2 regions of the Streptococcus sp. 2018WUSS126 genome follow, and region 2 is predicted to be linked to the other one. Evidence: predicted binding sites of a transcription regulator. Region 2 holds the regulator's gene; the other holds the start of a gene.

Region 1 (7,361 bases), on a different contig from region 2:
ATGTAGTGGCCGAATTTGCTCCTCATCGACTTTATAACTAGGCTATTTTTTCCAAAAACAAAAGTCGCTAGATTTTTCTAACGACTTTGTTATTATACGCGTTCAACTTTGCCTGATTTTAGTGCACGTGCTGAAGCCCAAACTTTTTTAGGTTTACCATCAATCAAAACAGTTACTTTTTGAAGGTTTGGTTTAACTGCGCGTTTAGTTTGGTTCATAGCGTGTGAACGGTTGTTACCTGATACAGTCTTACGACCAGTGAAATAACATACTTTAGCCATTGTATCTTCCTCCTCATTTGATCAAATATATCGGATGTGCTAGCACCACATACCATACTATTCTAACAGAAAAGATTGGACTTGGCAAGAATTATTTTCATTTTTATTTTTTTAAAGTATCTATACTCATAGGTAAATATTTTAATACTACAGTTTGCGCCCCATCCATAATTCTTCGTTCTCTAAGTTATTATGGTCATGAAAACTTTGGAGCGGTTTATATTTTAATTGTTCTCTGCTCACTTCTATCGTAGATTTCTTCATGGCGAAGAACTAGATCGAGCTTAATAAACTATATAATAAAAAGGATTCTCGAAAGAAAATCCTTTTTGGTTTAATCTAAGAAACTTATGCTTTGTTTGCTTGAAATCCGAGATTTCTTCGCAGTTACATTAAGCTTTGTTCGCTGAACCGAATACGTCGATACGCTCTTCAACAGATGCTTGGATAGCTTTCACGCCGTCTGCCAAGAATTTACGTGGATCAAAGAGTTTTTTCTTATCGTATTCTGCTTCGTTTGCTTCATAAGCCGCTGCAAACTTACGAGTTGCGTTTGCAAATGCGATTTGGCACTCAGTGTTTACGTTAACTTTAGCAACACCCAATTTGATTGCTTCTTGGATTTGTGCATCTGGAATACCTGAACCACCGTGCAATACGATTGGGAAACCTGGTACAGCTTCAGTCAATTTACGCAAGTGGTCAAGGTCAAGACCTTCCCAGTTTGCTGGGTATGGACCGTGGATGTTACCGATACCTGCTGCCAAGAAGTCGATACCAGTTGCAACCATTGCTACTGCGTCTTCGATTGGAGCCAATTCACCGCTACCTACGATACCATCTTCTTCACCACCGATAGTACCAACTTCAGCTTCAACTGAGATACCTTTAGCGTGTGCCAATTCTACAACTTCTTTTGCTTTTGCAAGGTTTTCTTCTACTGGAAGGTGTGAACCGTCAAACATGATAGAAGTGTAACCAACTTCGATACACTCAAGTGCATCTTCGTAGTGACCATGGTCAAGGTGAATAGCAACTGGAACTGTAATGTTCATTGATTCAATCAAGTTTGCAATCAAGTTACGAGCTACTTTGTAACCACCCATGTACTTAGCTGCACCCATAGAAGTTTGGATAAGAACTGGAGCTTGTTTTGCTTCTGCTGCACGCAAGATAGCTTGAGTCCACTCAAGGTTGTTTGTGTTAAATCCACCAACTGCATAACCGTTGTCACGCGCTGCTTGGACAAATTTTTCTGCTGAAACTAATGGCATTTCGATAGCCTCCTAATATTTTTTGAGGTTGCACCTCATACTTTTCTATTCTACCATTTTTATTTTGAAAATGCTAGTTGAAACCGTCTAGTTTTGAGAAAAGTTTCACATATCTTTTCATAAAAGCTATAACAATGCCCGTTTCGTATCATTCTTAGAATTTATGACCTAGCATATATCGTGCTCTGCACTTATCTAGACAAAACAAAAGGACTAGCCTTAGCTAGTCCACTATGCGGAGAGTGGGACTTGAACCCACACGACCTAAAGCGGTCACAGGATCCTTAGTCCTGCGCGTCTGCCAATTCCGCCATCCCCGCTTAACACAAGAACTAGTATATCATTAGAAACTAGCCTTGTCAACACTTTTTTGATTTTTTATTTTTTATTTTTACCTTTTTTGCCAAAACGTATTGATTTAGCTGATTCTTTTGCAATATTCTACTATAAATAATGCTTAAAACCATCTAGACAATGATGCCATATGGGAGTGGTATTTCGTATTTTCTTCTATAAATACTGACATCTTTTACGTTTCTTTATATAAAATATAAAAGAAGATTGAATAATACCAATCTTCTTCTATAATGATTACACTTATTTTTCATTCTCCATAGCCGCTGAAACAAAGGCTGTATACAGACCTTCAGGGCGATTAGGACGAGATTGTAGCTCTGGATGATATTGACAGGCAACGAAGAATTTATTTTCTGGAATTTCAACAATTTCTACCAAACGGTTGTCTGGTGACACGCCTGAAAAAACAAAACCTGCTTTTTCAAATTGTTCACGGAATTCATTGTTAAACTCATAACGATGACGATGGCGACGTTGTACAACTTCTTGATTATCATAAGCAGCTGCAGCCTTGGAGCCACGTTTGAGCTTGCTTGGATAAAGACCTAAACGGAGAGTTCCTCCTAAATCTTCCACTCCAATTTGATCACGCATGATGTCAATAATTGGATATTTGGTTTCTGGGTCTAATTCAAAGCTGTTAGCACCTTCTAAACCGAGAACATGACGAGCAAATTCTACACAGGTCAGCTGCATTCCCAAGCAGACCCCTAGCATTGGCACGTCATTCTCACGTGCATAACGAACAGCTTGTATTTTCCCCTCTGTGCCACGTTGTCCAAAGCCACCAGGAACGATAATTCCTTGTGCTTGTCCTAGACGTTCAGCTACGTTTTCTGCTGTCAAATCATTTGCATTGACCCAATCCAATTCGATAGCAGCATCATTTGCATATCCTGAGTGTTTTAGAGCTTCAACTACAGAAATATAGGCATCTTGTAATTCTACATACTTACCAACTAAAGCGATTTTTACTTTTTTCTGGAGATTAAGAACCTTGTTTACCATCGCTGTCCACTCTGTCATATCTGCTGGAGGTACGTCGAGCTTCAAGTGATCGCAAACAATTTGATCCATGTTCTGCGCTTGCATATTTAATGGGATTTGGTAAAGATGTTCGACATCCAAGGACTCAATGACCGCTTCTGGAGCGACATCACAGAATTGTGCCAGTTTATTTTTAATTCCTTGTCCAGCAGGCTGCTCTGTTCGAATTACCAACATGTTTGGCTGAATACCTAGACCACGCAACTCTTTTACAGAATGTTGTGTTGGCTTGGTTTTCATTTCGCCTGCTGCTTTGAGGTAAGGCAAGAGTGTTGTATGGATATACATAACATTGTCTGAACCGACATCTGCCTTCATCTGACGAAGCGCTTCAAGGAATGGCAAGCTTTCAATATCACCTACTGTACCACCCACTTCCGTGATGATGACATCTGCATCTGTAGTACGAGCTGCACGCTTGATTTTGTCTTTCAAAGCATCTGTAATGTGTGGAATAACTTGAACTGTCGCCCCTAAGTATTCCCCTTTACGCTCTTTACGGAGGACTTCGCTATAAATTTTACCTGTTGTAACATTTGAATATTTGTTCAGGTTAATGTCGATGAAACGCTCATAGTGCCCAAGGTCCAAGTCGGTTTCTGCACCGTCATCCGTCACAAAAACTTCACCGTGTTGATACGGACTCATTGTTCCTGGATCAATGTTGATGTATGGATCAAATTTTTGGATTGTTACCTTGAGACCTCGGTTCTTCAATAAACGACCTAGACTGGCTGCTACGATCCCTTTACCGATAGAGGAAACAACGCCACCTGTTACAAAAATATACTTTGTCATGCAAACTCCTTTTCTACGATTCAAGCTAATAGGAAGCAATTTGTGGGGATACTTCCTATTAACTTGAAGAAAAAACAAAAATAGCTCCCTATCGCTAGGGAGCTCCGACCTCAAAAGAGGTGCCCGATAATATCTTATCGTAATTTGGTAGTCTTGTCAAATTATTTTTAAGAATCTATGGGGATATAATTCTTATTCGTCGACGACCTCTTCATCTGAATACTCGTCGTCATCTTCACCTAAATCAACATCCTCTTCGTCCAATTCGTCATCTGGAATAATTTCGTTGATTTCCGAATCATAAGACTCAACTTCATCTTTTTCATCATCTGGATTTTCATCATCGTATTCTGATGATACACTACCTGGATAGTTGTCCTCATCTTCCGGATCATCATGTCCATAGTCAATCGCATCATCATCACCATCCATAAAGGCATTGACGCGTTTCTTCTTGCGTTTTGGTGCATCTTCATCATCTTCTTCAAGAGTGATCACTTCTTCGTCAATCTCATCGATTGCGTACCAAGAACGTAATCCCCATTTGTTTTCGCCAAGTGGAATGAAGCTTCCATCCACATTCAAATCAGAATAGAAGGTTGGGAGGGCTGCGCGAATCTCGCTGTTTGATTTTTCAAGGTAGTTTTGAATTTCATTGACCAAGTCGTTGAAATACATTTCGTTGTCACGTCCACGTTCTTCCAAAATAGCACGGGCTACTTCAATCATGGAAAGTTCGCTTTTTTCTTGTCCTGCAAATACGTTAAGTTCCAAGGCTGTTCTCCTTTTTTGTCTTTCCTTTCTATTTTACGCTAAAAAAGGCAAATAGTCAAAGATAATCTTTATCGTTTTTCTGTAAAAAAATACCTGCAGAGCTCAGCGCTACAGGTATTTTGTTTACTATACTTGTTCTTCTAAACTTGGAAGGGAGATGGTCCGTTTGACCCCATCCTTATCTACAAGTCGAACAACTTTACTTGTTGCATCATATTCGAAAGCTTCAAAAGAAACTTTGTAACGGTCTGAGAGCGTGACCAGACTTTGTTCAAAGGTTTTGAAGTCCATGCCAAACTCTTCTGCTCTTCGTTTTAATTCTTCTGTGAACTCGTCAATTTCCTCAGTTTCTTCAGAAATAATTTCTTCATCACTTTCTTCCGTCTCTGTTTCTTCTGTTGATTCAGATGGTGTACTTGGTGTAAATACTCCCCAGCCATCGTCTGAAACAGGGCGTTCTTGTGGATTAGTCATATAGTATTTAACCGTTGCTAGGAAATCTTCTAGACTATACCCTTCAGGACTTCTTGCACTGCCTTGGTCAAACCATTTAAAGGATACATAGTGATAGTGATCTTGATGCGGAATCACTAGAGTCCCGTTGCGCACTTCGGTCGCATAGCCAGCATTGTAGGTCAGTGCTTCGAAAGGAACGACTTTCTTCGCTTCAACTCGGTTGTAAATTTCCTCTGCTGTTTCTTTGGCAACTTGTGGCTGTTCTGGCGTTGTTGTCTCGCCTGCACTTGTTCCTGTTTCAGTTGGTGTAGGTGTTGACGGTGAACTAGAATTAGATTTCTCACGTTGAGCTACCATAGCCTCTGCTGGGATCAGCTCGCTTAAGTAATTCAAATCACTCTTGTTAATCCGACGGTAACCATCTGTAATCACACGTGGGATGCGATAGTTATCCGTACCTATTTTCACTTTTGGATCTAATAGGTCTGCTGGGTCAAAAATATAGCCGTCTTTTGTTGTATATTTTCCTGCTGCCTTAGCTTCTGCCAATTCTTCTGCTGAGTGAACAATTTGCCAATTTTTCAAACCTGCACGTTTCTCAATTGGTGTGACATTTTTCGCCAATTCTTCAGCGTCTCGTTTATCAAGAAGAGTTTGTACAGCTTCCAATTCTTCTTTAGATAAATCTTTCTTGGAAATTGAACGCAGAGAACCACCTGTCGCTCTTGGTAGACTGAACGCTTGACTAAAGACAAAACTTGCTGGATCTAGTACGTCTTCCGCCGAGAAGATATAGCCATCATTTGTTGCAAATTTCCCTTTTGCACGTGCATCCATGACTTCTTCTGCGGTGTGAATGATTTGCCAATTTTTCAAGCCTAAGCGGTTTGCTTTAGGTGTTGCATTTAGAATTGGGGGAACAAGATCCGTTGCTTCTCCATCACCATGTCCACTTGTAGTCCAAGCAGATGGACGAATTTCAGGATGTTGCATGATATAGCGGATCGTTGCAATTTGTTCCTTACTCAACCATGTGTAAGGTAGGACGTGGATGTGATCAATGTGTGGAATAATAAAGGATTGTCCAGTATCATAGGTCGCATTCGCTCCCTTCATCGGGATTTGATCCATACCGACCAACATGGCTGGCGTAAGATCTCCTTCTGCAAGCGGTGCAATATCAAAGATATACTGCTTATCTTTTTCTGCCAAGGTCAACTCAGCAAAAGAAATCTTCATCAAATCTAGTTCGTCACGACCATACGTATAAGTTTTTCCACCTACTTCCATTTCATAAACAACTTTTCCAGCCAATTTACGTTTAGCCGTTACTTGTTTGTATTCAAATGCAGGGCGGTTCTCTTCTTGAATTGGTTTTACAGGTTTTGAATCATTCCCTTGACTTGGTGTTGTGGGTTTAGCATCGTTTTCTACTTGTTCAGATGTTTTCGGTGGCACTTGTTTGCCCGCCTTCTCATTAACCCATTCCTCTACTTGCTTGATTTCAAAATCTTCGAGTTCGCCAAAACCAACATAATGGAAATGATCTCCATGACTAGCTATCAACCCTTGATCATCAACTGAGGTAATAGAGGATTTGCTAAAGATGTATCCATCACTTGTAAAATATGCCTTACCATCTAACCCTTTTCCATAAGCAGGAATTTGACGTCCCATATAGGAAACCACTTTCCCTGTTGACTGCTTCGGTTGTGTTGGTAATACTGGTTGTGTAGGCGATACCGGTTGCGTTGTAACCGTGCCGATTGGTGTTGCTGGACGATTTGGTTGTGTCGGTGTGTGTTGGGAGTGACTTGCTTGTGCACCAGAAGAAACACCTGCTCCATTTACACCAATCATTCGAGAAATCTTCTCTTCTAGAGGAGACATCTGGCTGTATGGGATAAAGTGATAATGGTCGCCGTGTGGAACGATGACACCTGCTGCAGTTTTCTTCGTAATCGTTCTTGGGTCAAATACCAATCCATCTGCTTCTACATGGCGTTGAGATAGCGGCGTTGCATCCAATTGAGCCAATAAACTAGCCAAATCCTGACCTTGCCCCGCACTAATTGTTGTCTGTTGAGCTCTATTGTTTCTATCGCCATATTGACTACCACTAGCCGAGCTCACACTTCCTTTTTGATTCCAGTAATCTTGAGCAGCCTTCAATTCGGCAGCTGATAAATCTTTTTTAGGAATAAAGTGGAAATGGTCGCCGTGCGGAACGATAAAACCATCTCCCGTGTCTTCAATAACATCTGTCGGATTAAAGACATAGCCATCGTCTGTTCTGTAGCGGCCGTCTTTACTATTTCCTGCTGCCTGATTCTTACTGTCAGCAGAAGAGATTCCTTTTTGCCGCTCCACTTCT
Region 2 (7,361 bases):
TGGCGTAGACGTCTACATTATCCAATCAACAAGCTATCCGGTCAATAATCACTTGTGGGAATTATTGATTATGATCGATGCTTGTAAACGTGCTAGTGCCAACACCATTACAGCGGTCATCCCTTATTTCGGCTATGCTCGTCAAGACCGTACCGCTTCTCCACGCGAACCAATTACAGCTAAATTAGTTGCAAATATGCTGGTTAAAGCTGGTGTCGACCGTGTATTGACTCTTGATTTGCACGCTTCACAAATTCAAGGTTTCTTTGATATTCCAGTAGACAATCTCCTTACAGAACCACTTTTTGCAGCTTACTACATGGAAAAAGGACTCTGCGGAGAAGATGTCGTCATTGTGAGTCCTAAAAATTCTGGTATCAAACGCGCACGTAATATCGCTGAATTTCTAAATGCACCGATTGCGATTATCGACTACGCTCAAGATGATTCTGAACGTTCTGAAGGCTATATTATTGGTGATGTTGCTGGTAAAAAAGCTATTTTGGTGGACGATATTCTCAATACAGGTCGCACTTTCTCACAAGCTTCAAAAATTGTCCAAGAAGGTGGCGCTACTGAAATTTATGCAGTTGCCAGCCATGGTCTCTTTGCGGGAACTGCAGCCCAACTCTTAGATGAAGCACCAATCAAAGAAATATTAGTTACCGATTCTGTTGCAAGCAAAGAACAGCATCCTAAAAATATCGCCTTCCTAACAGCTAGTGACTTGATTGCAGATGCCATCCACCGCATCCAAGAACATCAGCCACTCAGCCCACTTTTCAAATTTACTAGTCCTGAAAAAGAAAACTAGGAGTAAACTCTTTGATTTATTTAGATAATGCAGCAACCACTGCTCTATCTCCTACTGCACTCCAACGGATGATGGAAGTGGCTCAAGAAAATTATGGAAACCCCTCCAGTATCCATCAAAGCGGTCGAAAAGCCAATCAATCTCTTAGACAAAGTCGTCAAGAGATTGCTCAGATTCTCTCCGCCTCTCCTGAACAAATTATTTTCACATCTGGAGGCTCCGAAGCTGATACTTTAGCTATTCAAGGCTATGTACTTGCACATCAATCCAAAGGAAAACACCTGATTACTACGGCTATCGAACACCATGCTGTCCTCCATACCATGCAATATCTAGAGGAGCGGTTTGGGTTCGAGGTAACCTATATCCAACCAGTCGATCAAGTAATCACCGCTCAACAAATTCAGGATGCCCTTCGACCAGATACTATTTTAGTCAGCGTCATGTTTGCTAACAATGAGACCGGTCAGCTACTTCCCATCAAGGAAATTGGAGAGCTCCTAGCCGATCATCAGGCCGTCTTTCATGTAGATGCTGTCCAAGCAATTGGAAAAATTGCAATTTCTCCCTCTGACTACGGAATTGACTTCCTCGCGGCCTCTGCCCATAAATTCCATGGTCCAAAGGGGATGGGATTCCTGTATAGTAAAGTTCATAAATTTGATTCCTTGATCCACGGCGGAAAGCAGGAACAGCAACATCGAGCAGGTACTGAGAATCTCCCTGCTATTGCTGCTATGGCGACTGCCCTAACAGAACAATATGAGTCCTTAGATACGCATCATAAGCATGTCAGTGAACTGCAACAACATATTATCAAGGGATTGTCTGGCTTAGACTATTATCTCAATCAGGCTGGACCTCATCTCCCTCATGTCCTTAATATCGGTTTTCCTGGTAAACTTAATGAACAACTACTCATGCAACTAGATTTGGCAGGTATCGCTGTTTCTAGCGGTTCCGCATGTACGGCAGGTGTTGTCCAAAATAGCCATGTTTTAGAAGCTATGTATGGAAAAGACTCCCATCGTCTGAAAGAATCCATTCGTATCAGCCTATCTGAAATCAATACAAAAGAAGAGATAGATACTCTTATCATCGAACTAAAGAAAATATTTGGAGGTTAAAATGGCATTCCAACAATCAGTTACCTTAAAAGATTGTAATTTTACTTATCACATTAGCCCTGCTATCAAAAAATATACACTCCGTGATAACACCTTTGAACAAACCAAAGCAGGCCACTATCAGCTTACACGTCTTCTGGAAGAAATTCCAAATTCAAACCAAGGATTCCTCTTGAAAATTATTATCAATCAAGACCTAACTGGTTTTAAAATTAACATTACCGACAAGTCTGGTCTTCATCTGGTAAACATTTTTAAGCCAGAAAGTAATAAGGTTATTCAAGAAAAATTCTATTTCCTCATGGATAGCTTGATTGACCGTGACATCTTTACAAAAGAGGGTTAGTATGATTGAAATTCACTATCTTGATGCTTACAAGCAAGAACGTATCCAAACATTTGAGAATAAAGATGCAGCCATTCTGGCTTTTTCCGGTTGCTTAACCCTCCCAGACTATTATCCAGTTACCAGCATTACACAAGACGGACAAGCTCTGGATTACAAAGGGACAATCGGGGATCTCTATCGCTATTTACAAACACTAGATTAGACAGTTTCCTGTTTAATCTTTTTTTAAAATCAATCTGTTGATTTTTTCACAAACTTGGACTAGAATAGAATAAAGAACTGTTTAATATATAAATAATCGATAAAGCGTATTCTATCGAAATAAAGGAGTCTAAAGTGAAAAACGATAAAAAATCTGATATTCCACGCGCAACTGCCAAACGTCTATCCCTCTACTATCGCATTTTTAAACGTTTCTATGCAGGAAATATTGAAAAAGCTAGTTCAAAAGAAATTGCTGAAGCTATCGGAATCGATTCGGCTACCGTCCGCCGAGATTTTTCCTATTTTGGAGAGCTTGGTCGTCGTGGCTTTGGCTACAATGTCAAAGAGTTGATGGATTTCTTTGCGGATATTCTAAATGATACCTCCATCACCAATGTTATGCTTGTTGGAGTCGGGAATATGGGGCGGGCCTTACTACACTATCGCTTCCACGAACGAAATAAAATGAAAATAGTCATGGCTTTTGAAGCAGATGATAATCCAGCTGTTGGAACGACAGATGAAAATATCCCAATCCATGCAATCTCAGAAATCAAGGAACGTATCAGCGAAGCAAACTCTCAGACAGCCATTCTAACGGTACCCAGCGTCAAAGCGCAAGAAGTGACCGATATTCTTGTTGAAGCTGGTGTTAAGGGGATTCTGAGCTTTTCGCCAGTTAACTTGTCTGTCCCAAAAGATGTCGTTGTTCAGTATGTTGATTTGACTAGTGAATTACAGACACTACTCTACTTTATGCGAAAAGGATAAGCAATGAAAAAACCAGTTATTGGTATTTCTGGAAATGAATATAAAACAGGGGATCATACAGAACCCCTGCTTTCTTATACCCAGACTTGCCTCGTACAAGCTATTGAAGATGCTGGCGGACTCCCACTCATCCTTCCTGTTACAGAGCCTGATTTGGCAAAATATTATATCCATCTTATTGACAAACTCATCCTAACAGGAGGACAAAATGTCCAGCCAAGTTACTATCACGAAGAAAGGACTATTGACAGCGATAATTATCTACCAAAGCGTGACGAGTTTGAATTAGCCCTCATAAGGGCTGCCCAAGAAAATCAGAAACCTATCTTCGGTATCTGCCGAGGTCTACAGCTCTACAATGTAGCTCAAGGTGGTAGCCTTCATCAATCAATTTCTGAACATTGGCAAGACATAGACGGACAAGAAGTCAGTCAAACGGTTCAATTGACTCAAAATAGTCCACTTTACGACATATATAAGTCCGATCCGAGTGTAAACTCATTTCACCGCCAGGCTATCAAAGACTTAGCACCTGACTTAGAAATCATTGCACTATCGGATAATCAACAAATTATTGAAGCAGTTCATTCAGCCTACCCAACTAAATTTTTAGGGGTTCAATGGCATCCTGAACTACTCTACGGTAAACGTGAGATTGAAAAAGACCTCTTCCACTATATTGTCAATAAACTTTAAAATAACTCACTTTCTTCTCTAAAAGAATAGTAATCCTTATTTCCAACAATTAAATGATCTAATAATACCAGTCCTAGCTTTTCGCAGGACTCTTTTAAATTCTCTGTAAATAGCAAATCATTCCTACTCGGTTGTACTGAACCCGACGGGTGGTTATGAACGATGATAATCGATGTTGCCATACATTTTACTGCGTAATGCAAAATTTCACGTGGTTCTGCAATGCTACGATTAACACTCCCAATAAAAATCGTTTTTTGACTGATAATCTGGTTCTGTGTATTGAGATAAAGTGCAACTAGATGCTCCTGCTTCTTATGCCCGATTTCATGAATCATCTTACGTCCCAACTTCTCACTTCCCAAAATTCTCTCATTTAAGAGTAGCTCTGATTGATTGATACGCTTTCCAAGTTCAATCATAGCCTTAATTTCAATCGCCTTGACGCGCCCAATTCCAGTCAAACTTTGCAATTCTTCAATTGATAGTTCTCTTAGAGCCGCTAAACTCTCCAAACGATTCAATAATTTATTGGAGAGAATAGAAACAGGTTCTTTTTTTGTCCCAGTTCTAATAAAAATTGCTAGTAATTCCTGATTACTGAGACGCTCAGCTCCAACTTCTACTAAACGTTCTCTAGGTAGAATGGCCTCTTCTTTAAATTCAATTTGATACATAATTTCCTCCTCACCTATCTATTCGTAAAATCTTGCAAAAAAAGAAGCCATATAAAACCAAAGAATATCTCCTCAGTTTCATACCACTTCTTTATTCTTAATATATAGATGTTTTATTGTCCATAATCATACTGATTATAACTCTTATTGAAGGAATCTAAGATGTCTTTTGCAGTTTCATTATATGGAGTTGTTGATTCAAGAACTCCTTTTACAACAATACGTTGCGTAGCATAATAGTCCGTACATGTCACTAACGTAACTTCTGTACGTCCTTCTACATCATCAATGACATAGACACTTTCAGGCGAAACAATTTCCACACTATCAATAACGTAGGTGTAAACATTGGTCTTGTCAGTAATATAGATTTTCATGCCGTTTTTAGCACGATCAAGCGGTGAAAAGAGAACATCTGCCGCACCAGTTACACCAAAAATATGGTGGCTGGCCAACGCATAATTTCCTTTCCCCATCTCTTGGTTTTCCTTCATGGTACCAGCTCCATACATGAGCGAAGTATTGAAGACCCCTTTAAAAATAGGAAGGTTGATACCAAGCTCGGGAACCGCAATTCCACCAATTACAGGTAAGCGTTGTGCATCCCACTGAGCTGCTAAAATAGCCTCTGTAGAAATAGACTGAACCTGTTCGAAATCAAATGTTGTCTCAGCCTGTTTATTCTTTTCGATATCCTCTGTCGTAACATTGCTAATCTGGTATTTATTCGTATTCCAGCCGATAATAAAATTACGGATAGAGGTATTAAATATCAATGCCAAGGAAATCAGTATCAATACAACTGTTAAAAAATTGCGCCAAAAAGAACCTTTACGCTTCTTCTTTTTCTCACGTTTTGACATGATTATTTATTCCTTTTCTTCTTTAATTTCGGCAGCATCTACCAAGGCAAAGGTCATGATTTTCGCTTCATCATTCAAGCGCATCACTTTTACCCCCATGGTTGAACGACCAGTTTGAGAGATATTCGCAACACTTGTACGAATAATCACGCCAGTATCGGTAATAACCATAATATCTTCATCACCAGATACCGTTGTCAAACCTGCTAGAGAGCCATTCTTATCAGCAACTTTAAGAGTCTTGATACCCTTACCACCACGACCTTTGGTTGGATACTCACTGGCTGGTGTACGTTTACCAAAACCTTTTTCCGTCAATACGAGTACTTCTTGGTCATCAGAAATCATAGTAGCGCCAACTAACTGGTCTCCCTCGCGTAAATTGATACCACGAACACCTGTTGCTGTACGGCCCATATTACGAACATCTGTTTCAGTGAAACGTACAGAATAACCGAACTTAGTCCCCATAATAATGTCTGCTTGACCATTTGTTAAGAAAACATTGATGAGTTCATCGTCTTCTTTCAAATTCAAAGCTTTCAGACCGCTCTGGCGAATATTGGCAAATTCTGACACACTAGTCCGTTTTACAACACCTTGGCGAGTTGCAAAGAAGAGATAACTATCTGCCTCCTGGTCCTTAGTTACATTGATAATGGTTTGAATTGCCTCGTTTTCTTCCAATTTAAGCAAATTGACTACTGGAAGTCCCTTTGCAGTACGACCATATTCTGGGATTTCATAGCCTTTGAGACGGTAAACACGTCCCTTGTTAGTGAAGAAGAGCAAGCGATCATGAGTGCTTGTAGAGACTAATTCTCGTACAAAATCATCATCCTTGACGCCAGTTCCTTGAACCCCACGTCCTCCACGCTTCTGAGCTTGAAACTCATCCTGTGCCAAACGCTTGATGTAGCCTTGGTTTGACAAAGTGATTAAAACATCAGTTTCTTCAATCAAGTCCTCATCTTCAAGGGAAAGAACTTCACCAACCATCAATTCTGTACGGCGTGGGTCAGCATACTTACGTTTGACTTCTTCTAATTCGTCTTTAATAATCTGAACAACACGCTCAGGCTTAGCTAGAATATCAGCCAAATCTGCAATCAATGCCACTAACTCATCATATTCTGATTGAATCTTGTCGCGTTCCAAACCTGTCAAACGACGAAGACGCATATCAAGAATGGCCTGACTCTGACGTTCAGAAAGGTCAAATTTCTCCATCAATTCAGCTTGAGCAATAGCATCAGTTTCTGAATTACGGATAATGCGAATGACCTCATCAATATGGTCAAGAGCAATCAGCAAGCCTTCTAAGATATGAGCACGCGCCTCAGCCTTTTCTTTATCAAATCGTGTACGGCGAGTGACTACTTCTTTTTGGTGTTCAATATAAGACTCTAGAATCTGACGTACAGAAAGGATTTTCGGTACACCATTTTGGATGGCCAACATGTTGAAACTAAAGTTGGTTTGAAGCTGGGTTTGCTTAAATAGGTTATTCAAAATAACGTTAGCAGAAGCATCACGACGAACTTCGATAACAAATCGTACACCCTCACGGTTGGATTCGTCTCGAACAGCAGTGATTCCTTCAATACGTTTTTCTTGGACTAATTTGACAATATGTTCTTGAACCTTGGACTTATTGACCATGTATGGAAACTCTGTAACAACAATGCGTTCTCGACCATTTCCATATTCTTCAATTTCTGTGCGGGAACGAAGAACTATTGAACCTTTACCAGTTTCATAAGCACGGTGAATTCCAGATTTCCCCATAACCAAGGCACCTGTCGGAAAATCTGGTCCAGGCAAGACTTCCATAACCTCACGTGTTGTTACCTCGGGATT

Evidence for each region. Region 2 encodes Rex, which represses fermentation and respiration genes when NADH is low (regulators of the CRP and FNR family bind a similar motif). Its sites were predicted from a motif close to TTGTGAANTANTTCACAA; they were not measured.
Region 1: a site for Rex is predicted at 1,649-1,666, ahead of ODU34_RS09460 (class II fructose-bisphosphate aldolase). Genes of this name have one in related genera too.

What each region holds. Positions count from the first base shown of each region.
Region 1 is NZ_JAOTGB010000028.1:13,237-20,597, reverse strand. It holds gene rpmB (50S ribosomal protein L28) at 93-281, opposite strand; gene ODU34_RS09460 (class II fructose-bisphosphate aldolase) at 674-1,555, opposite strand; tRNA gene ODU34_RS09455 (tRNA-Leu) at 1,790-1,875, opposite strand; gene ODU34_RS09450 (CTP synthase) at 2,153-3,757, opposite strand; gene rpoE (DNA-directed RNA polymerase subunit delta) at 3,950-4,531, opposite strand; gene ODU34_RS09440 (pneumococcal-type histidine triad protein) at 4,658-7,361, opposite strand, start outside.
Region 2 is NZ_JAOTGB010000006.1:24,345-31,705, reverse strand. It holds gene ODU34_RS03375 (ribose-phosphate diphosphokinase) at 1-814, shown strand, start outside; gene ODU34_RS03370 (cysteine desulfurase family protein) at 826-1,941, shown strand; gene ODU34_RS03365 (DUF1831 domain-containing protein) at 1,943-2,287, shown strand; gene ODU34_RS03360 (DUF4649 family protein) at 2,289-2,492, shown strand; gene ODU34_RS03355 (redox-sensing transcriptional repressor Rex) at 2,627-3,265, shown strand; gene ODU34_RS03350 (gamma-glutamyl-gamma-aminobutyrate hydrolase family protein) at 3,269-3,961, shown strand; gene radC (DNA repair protein RadC) at 3,958-4,638, opposite strand; gene ODU34_RS03340 (class A sortase) at 4,752-5,501, opposite strand; gene gyrA (DNA gyrase subunit A) at 5,508-7,361, opposite strand, start outside.